One region of the Streptomyces sp. NPDC054847 genome, then DNA from elsewhere that is predicted to be linked to it. Evidence: riboswitches for the same ligand, from Rfam matches in the RefSeq annotation. Region 1 holds a riboswitch; the other holds the start of a gene.

The links. Region 1 has a riboswitch for glycine ahead of gcvP (aminomethyl-transferring glycine dehydrogenase). Riboswitches for the same ligand answer to the same signal wherever they lie in the genome.
Region 2: it holds a riboswitch for glycine, as region 1 does, so the genes downstream of both, gcvT (glycine cleavage system aminomethyltransferase GcvT) here and gcvP (aminomethyl-transferring glycine dehydrogenase) in region 1, are expected to answer to the same signal.

What each region holds. Positions count from the first base shown of each region.
Region 1 covers NZ_JBSGZJ010000149.1:1,302-4,705, reverse strand. Annotated here, with positions in the region: gene ACWGH4_RS17115 (DNA polymerase IV) at 1-401, shown strand, start outside; gene ACWGH4_RS17110 (PRC-barrel domain-containing protein) at 493-876, opposite strand; glycine riboswitch at 990-1,087, shown strand; gene gcvP (aminomethyl-transferring glycine dehydrogenase) at 1,268-3,404, shown strand, end outside.
Region 2 covers NZ_JBSGZJ010000450.1:8-3,411, forward strand. Annotated here, with positions in the region: gene ACWGH4_RS29750 (AAA family ATPase) at 191-886, opposite strand; glycine riboswitch at 1,012-1,108, shown strand; gene gcvT (glycine cleavage system aminomethyltransferase GcvT) at 1,257-2,372, shown strand; gene gcvH (glycine cleavage system protein GcvH) at 2,452-2,826, shown strand; gene glyA (serine hydroxymethyltransferase) at 2,849-3,404, shown strand, end outside.

The DNA.
Region 1 (3,404 bases):
CGGGCTGGGTCCAGGGCAGCGGCGTCGGCAGGGTCACCGTGCGGTTCGAGGAGCCGTGGTCGGCGCCGGGCAGGGTCCGGACCTTCCGGGTGGACGACGAGGACCTCGAGGCCGCGGACCCACTGCCGCTGGTGCGGCCCACCGGGCGGGCGGAGCCCCCGTCGGCCGCGGCCGACGGGGCGCCGGATCCGGCTGCGGCACCGGGCGACGAGGCGGGGAGAACGCCGACGTCTTCCCGGCAGGCCACCCGCTCCGGGACGTCCGTGGAATCGCCACCATCCGGGGCCTCAGCGGCTTCCACGCAAGCGGCGCCGCCCCAGCCCTCTGCGGCAGGCGGCGCCGAGCCGCCGGAGCCACCGGTCATGCCTCGGGAGCCTGTCCCGGACCGGCGTCCGGGCTGACCTGGCGCGGCGGGGGAGAGGCGACGAAACGGCGGTGAGCAGGGGGCCCGTCCGTGCGGCCCGAGCCCCGATGACGCAGGCGTGCGGGCGGTCAGTCCTCCTGCCCCGCGACCCGGCCGAAGGACCGGTCGCCGGAGGCGGGTGCCGGCGCGGGAGGCGGACCGGAGAGGTCGAGCCCGTAGTGGTGGTAGAGCTGGAGTTCCTGCTCGGGCGACAGATGGCGGCCCACTCCGAAGTCGGGCGCGTCCTTGATCAGCGCGCGTTCGTAGGGGACGTGCAGCGCGTTGTCGACGAGCTCGCTCGGCTCGAGAGGGACGAAGGCGTCGCGGCTGAAGAGGCCCGTGCGCACGGCCGCCCACTCGGGCACGCCCGTGGCGTCGTCCAGGTACACCTCGTCAACGGTTCCGATCTTGTTGCCGTTGCGGTCGAACGCCTTGCGGCCGATCAGGCTGCGCGGATCGATGTCGGTCTGCACGGTCCCTCCAAATGGTCGCAACTGCTCTCCAACGACTACAGAAGTCCACATTCCGGGTGTCGGCCACTCGAGCGATCGTGTGGATGCACGCTGGTACCCTGGCAAACGGCCGCTGACCCTGTGCGGGAGAGTCCTCCGGAGAGCAGTCCGGAGGCGCCGAAGGAGCAAATCCTCCCCGGAATCTCTCAGGCACCTGTACCGCACGGACGAGGTCACTCTGGAAAGCAGAGCGGGCGTCGGACGGCATCCGCTCTCACCGACGGTGAAAGCCGGGATGTCGCTCCATGACGCCCGGTGAAGCTCTCAGGTCGAGATGACAGAGGGGGAGGCCGTCCGGGCATCCATGCCGTGATGCCCCTCGCAGGTCGCGAAGACCAGGAGGCCTCCCACCATGACCGCCAACCGCATTCCGCTCTCCCAGCTGGAGCGAGGGATCCCGTTCGAGCAGCGGCACATCGGGCCCGACGCCGGTGCCCAGGCCAAGATGCTCGCCCATGTGGGCTACGGCTCCCTCGACGAGCTCACCGCCGCCGCCGTACCGGACGTCATCAAGAGCGCCGAGGCCCTGGACCTCCCTGACGCCCGCACCGAGGCGGACGTCCTCGCGGAGCTGCGCACCCTTGCGGACCGCAACCAGGTGCTCGCCCCCATGATCGGACTCGGCTACTACGGGACGTTCACGCCGCCGGTCATCCTGCGCAACGTCATGGAGAACCCGGCCTGGTACACGGCGTACACGCCGTACCAGCCGGAGATCTCGCAGGGGCGGCTCGAGGCGCTGCTCAACTTCCAGACCGTGGTCGCCGACCTGACCGGGCTGCCCACCTCCGGCGCCTCGCTCCTCGACGAGGGCACGGCCGCCGCGGAGGCCATGTCGCTGGCCCGCCGTGTGGGCAAGGTCAAGAACGGCGTCTTCCTGGTCGACGCGGACGCCCTGCCCCAGACCCTGGCCGTGATAGAGACGCGTGCCGAGCCCACCGGTGTCGAGGTCGTCACCGCCGACCTCAGCGAGGGAATCCCCGCCGAGATCGCCGAGCGCGGCGTGTTCGGTGTGCTGCTGCAGTACCCGGGCGCCTCCGGTGCCGTGCGTGACCTCAGGCCCGTGATCGAGCAGGCGCACGAGCTCGGCGCGATCGTCACGGTCGCCGCGGACCTGCTGGCCCTGACGCTGCTCACCTCGCCCGGCGAGCTCGGCGCGGACATCGCGGTCGGCACCACCCAGCGCTTCGGTGTCCCCATGGGCTTCGGCGGACCGCACGCCGGCTACATGGCGGTCCGGGAGAAGTTCGCCCGCAGCCTGCCCGGCCGCCTCGTGGGCGTCTCCGTCGACGCCGACGGCAACAAGGCCTACCGGCTGGCCCTGCAGACCCGCGAGCAGCACATCCGCCGCGAGAAGGCCACTAGCAACATCTGCACCGCGCAGGTGCTGCTCGCCGTGATGGCGGGCATGTACGCCGTCTACCACGGCCCGGACGGGCTGCGTGCGATCGCCCGGCGCACCCACCGTTACGCCGCGATCCTCGCCGAAGGGCTGCGGGCGGGCGGCGTCGAGCTCCTGCACGGCTCGTACTTCGACACCCTGACCGCCCGGGTGCCCGGCAGGGCCGCCGACGTGGTCGCCGCCGCCCGCGAGCGCGGCGTCAACCTGTACCTGGTGGACGCCGATCACGTCTCCCTCGCCTGCGACGAGACCACCGGCCGCGAGCAGCTGACCGCCGTCTGGGCCGCCTTCGGCGTGGACGGCGACGTCGACGCCCTGGACGCGGCCGGTGCGGACGCGCTGCCGGCCGCGCTGCTGCGCGACGACGAGTACCTGACCCACCCCGTCTTCCACCAGCACCGGTCCGAGACCTCGATGCTGCGCTACCTGCGCCGGCTCGCCGACCGCGACTACGCGCTGGACCGCGGCATGATCCCGCTCGGCTCCTGCACCATGAAACTGAACGCGACCACCGAGATGGAGCCGGTGACCTGGCCCGAGTTCGGCCAGATCCACCCCTTCGCACCGGTGGAGCAGGCTCAGGGCTATCTGACCCTGATCCACGAGCTGGAGGACCGCCTCGCCGAGGTGACCGGCTACGACAAGGTCTCCATCCAGCCCAACGCCGGGTCGCAGGGCGAGCTGGCCGGTCTGCTGGCCGTCCGCGCCTACCACCGCGCCAACGGGGACGCGGGCCGCACGGTCTGTCTGATTCCCTCCTCCGCGCACGGCACCAACGCGGCCAGCGCCGTGATGGCCGGCATGAAGGTCGTCGTGGTGAAGACCGCCGACGACGGCGAGATCGACGTCGAGGACCTGCGCGCCAAGATCGAGCAGTACCGCGACGAGCTGTCCGTGCTGATGATCACCTACCCGTCGACGCACGGTGTGTTCGAGGAGCACGTCGCCGACATCTGCGCCCAGGTGCACGACGCGGGCGGCCAGGTGTACGTCGACGGCGCCAACCTCAACGCCCTGGTGGGTCTCGCCAAGCCGGGCCGGTTCGGCGGCGACGTCTCGCACCTGAACCTGCACAAGACCTTCTGCA
Region 2 (3,404 bases), on a different contig from region 1:
TTGGTGTAGCCAATTCCCCCGTCCGGGCGTACCTCGCCCGGCGGGGGGGCGGTGGGAGGAGAGGGCGGGCACCGCGCGGGCGCGGGGTGCAGGGCCCCCGGGGGCTGGGCCGCGGCGGGGCGGAGCCGCGCTTCGGTACGGCGAGGGCGGGGAGGGAACAGGGCTCGCGCCGCGGTCGTGGAGGCGGTCGTTATCCGAAGCCCAGCCGCCCCAGCGTCCCCGCCGCCTCGCGGTCCAGCAGGACCGCCGAGGCGCAGCCGCCCGGCAGGCGGCCCGCCTCCGCGTCGGTGACCAGGCGGGAGACGGCCCGGCGGTGGCGGGCGAAGGCGTAACCCGAGACGCCGCGGCCCCGCTCGCGCTGGCCCGCCCGCGCGACCTGGGGTGTCACGTCCAGCAGCACCAGGTGGAGGGACGTGCCGCGCCGCCGTGTCTCACGGGCGAGCCAGCGCCGCACCCACGCCTGTGTGCCGCAGTCGTGCACGACGACGCTCGCCCCGGAGCGGAGGGCGCGCCGCAGTCCGGCGTAGTGGGCGAGCCGCACCAGCGGGCGGTAGACCGCGTACGGCAGGAAGCGGGGCGCACGGGCGTCCCAGCGGTCCCGCGTGTCCTGCGAGTCGATGCCGAGGCCGCTCGCCGCGCGCCGGATCAGCGTGGACTTGCCGCTGCCGGGCAGGCCGGAGACGACCACCACGTCACCGGCGGCGAAGATCAGGCTGTGCGGGCTGCGCCCGGCCCGCTGCCGCAGGTCGCGCAGGACGGGCAGGGCGGGCGTGGCCGCTCCGGCCCGGGACGGGACGGCGGACATGCCCGGTGGCGCGGGCACCCCCGTGGTCGTGGCGTATGCACCGGTCGGCTGCAACGTCGTCCCCTCCCCGTGTCGGGTCATCCCACACCCTTGCCCATGAAGTGTAAAGAATTGGTAATGCGGCTCAAGTGTTTTCAGGGCGGCCTCACGCTCCACTCTTCCCCGATGCGTGCAATGATGTGCGCGCAAACTCCATACCGGCCGCTTGAATCCACGCGGGAGAGTCCCTGCCACCTCTGTGGCGGGCGCCGAAGGAGCAAGTTCCTCCCTTGAATCTCTCAGGCCCCGTACCGCGTGTGATGAGGCAGATCTGAAAAGCGAGCCGCATTCGAGTGGCTCCACCCAAGGTGCAAGTCACGACTACCCGTACGCGTAGTCGGGGCGAACCTCTCAGGTTCCGATGACAGATGGGGAGGATTGTCCTCGCAGCCATGCCCTGGGAGCCACACCTATGAGCAACGCCCCCCGTCTGACCGCACTCGACGCCCTGCACAGGTCGCTGGGCGCGACCATGACCGATTTCGCCGGCTGGGACATGCCCCTGCGGTACGGCAGCGAGCGTGACGAGCACAACGCCGTCCGCACCAAGGCCGGGCTGTTCGACCTGTCCCACATGGGTGAGATCACCGTCACCGGTCCGCAGGCCGTCGACCTGCTGAACTACGCGCTGGTCGGCAACATCGGCACCGTCGGCCTCGGCCGCGCCCGCTACACGATGATCTGCCAGGAGGACGGCGGCATCCTCGACGACCTGATCGTCTACCGCCTCGGCGAGGACGAGTACATGGTCGTCGCCAACGCCGGCAACGCCCAGATCGTCCTCGACGCCCTCACCGGGCGCGCCCAGGGCTTCGACGCCACCGTCCGTGACGACCGTGACGCGTACGCGCTGATCGCGGTCCAGGGCCCGGAGTCCCCCGGCATCCTGAAGTCCCTGACCGACGCGGACCTGGACGGACTGAAGTACTACGCGGGCCTGCCGGGCACCGTGGCCGGCGTCCCGGCGCTGATCGCCCGCACCGGCTACACCGGCGAGGACGGCTTCGAGCTGTTCGTCGAGCCGCAGCACGCCGAGAAGCTCTGGCAGGCGCTGACCGACGCGGGCGCGCCCGCCGGTCTGATCCCGTGCGGCCTGTCCTGCCGTGACACGCTGCGTCTGGAGGCGGGCATGCCGCTGTACGGGCACGAGCTGACCACGGCGCTCACCCCGTTCGACGCGGGCCTCGGCCGGGTGGTGAAGTTCGAGAAGGAGGGCGACTTCGTCGGACGTGAGGCGCTCACGGCCGCCGCGGAGCGTGCCGAGTCCGCGCCGCCGCGCAAGCTCGTCGGGCTGATCGCGGAGGGCCGCCGGGTCCCCCGTGCCGGTATGTCGGTGGTGGCGGACGGCACGGTGATCGGCGAGGTCACCTCGGGCGCCCCGAGCCCCACCCTCGGCAAGCCGATCGCCATGGCCTACGTGGACGCGGCCCACGCCGCGCCGGGCACTCCGGGGGTCGGCGTCGACATCCGGGGCACCCACGAGCCGTACGAGGTCGTGGCGCTGCCGTTCTACAAGCGCCAGAAGTGATCCTCCGGGTGCCGGAAGTGATCGTCCGCACCCTCTCCCCGTTCACCAGCACTCCCCCGCGTACAGGAGAATTCAGGTCATGAGCAACCCCCAGCAGCTGCGCTACAGCAAGGAGCACGAGTGGCTGTCGGCCGCCGAGGACGGCGTGTCGACGGTCGGCATCACGGAGCACGCGGCCAACGCGCTCGGCGACGTGGTGTACGTCCAGCTCCCCGAGGTCGGTGACACGGTGACCGCGGGCGAGACCTGCGGCGAGCTGGAGTCCACCAAGTCGGTCAGCGACCTGTACTCCCCGGTCAGCGGTGAGGTCACCGAGGCCAACGAGGACGTCGTCAACGACCCGTCCCTGGTGAACTCCGCCCCGTTCGAGGGCGGTTGGCTCTTCAAGGTACGCGTCAGCGAGGAGCCGAAGGACCTGCTCTCCGCGGACGAGTACACCGATTTCGCCGGCTGACCAAAACCTTAGGGACCGAGTGATGTCGCTTCTCAACACCCCTCTCCACGAGCTGGACCCGGATGTCGCCGCCGCTGTCGACGCCGAGCTCCACCGTCAGCAGTCCACCCTCGAGATGATCGCCTCGGAGAACTTCGCTCCGGTCGCGGTCATGGAGGCACAGGGCTCCGTCCTCACGAACAAGTACGCCGAGGGCTACCCGGGCCGCCGCTACTACGGCGGCTGCGAGCACGTCGACGTGGTCGAGCAGATCGCCATCGACCGCATCAAGGCGCTGTTCGGCGCCGAGCACGCCAATGTGCAGCCCCACTCGGGCGCGCAGGCGAACGCGGCCGCGATGTTCGCGCTGCTGAAGCCGGGCGACACGATCATGGGCCTGAACCTGGCCCACGGCGGTCACCTGACCCACGGCATGAAGATCAACTTCTCCGGCAAGCTCTACAACGTGGTCGCCTACCACGTGGACGACGCCACCGGTCAGGTCGACATGGCCGAGGTCGAGCGCCTCGCCAAGGAGTCCAAGCCGAAGCTGATCGTCGCCGGCTGGTCCGCGTACCCGCGCCAGCTGGACTTCGCGG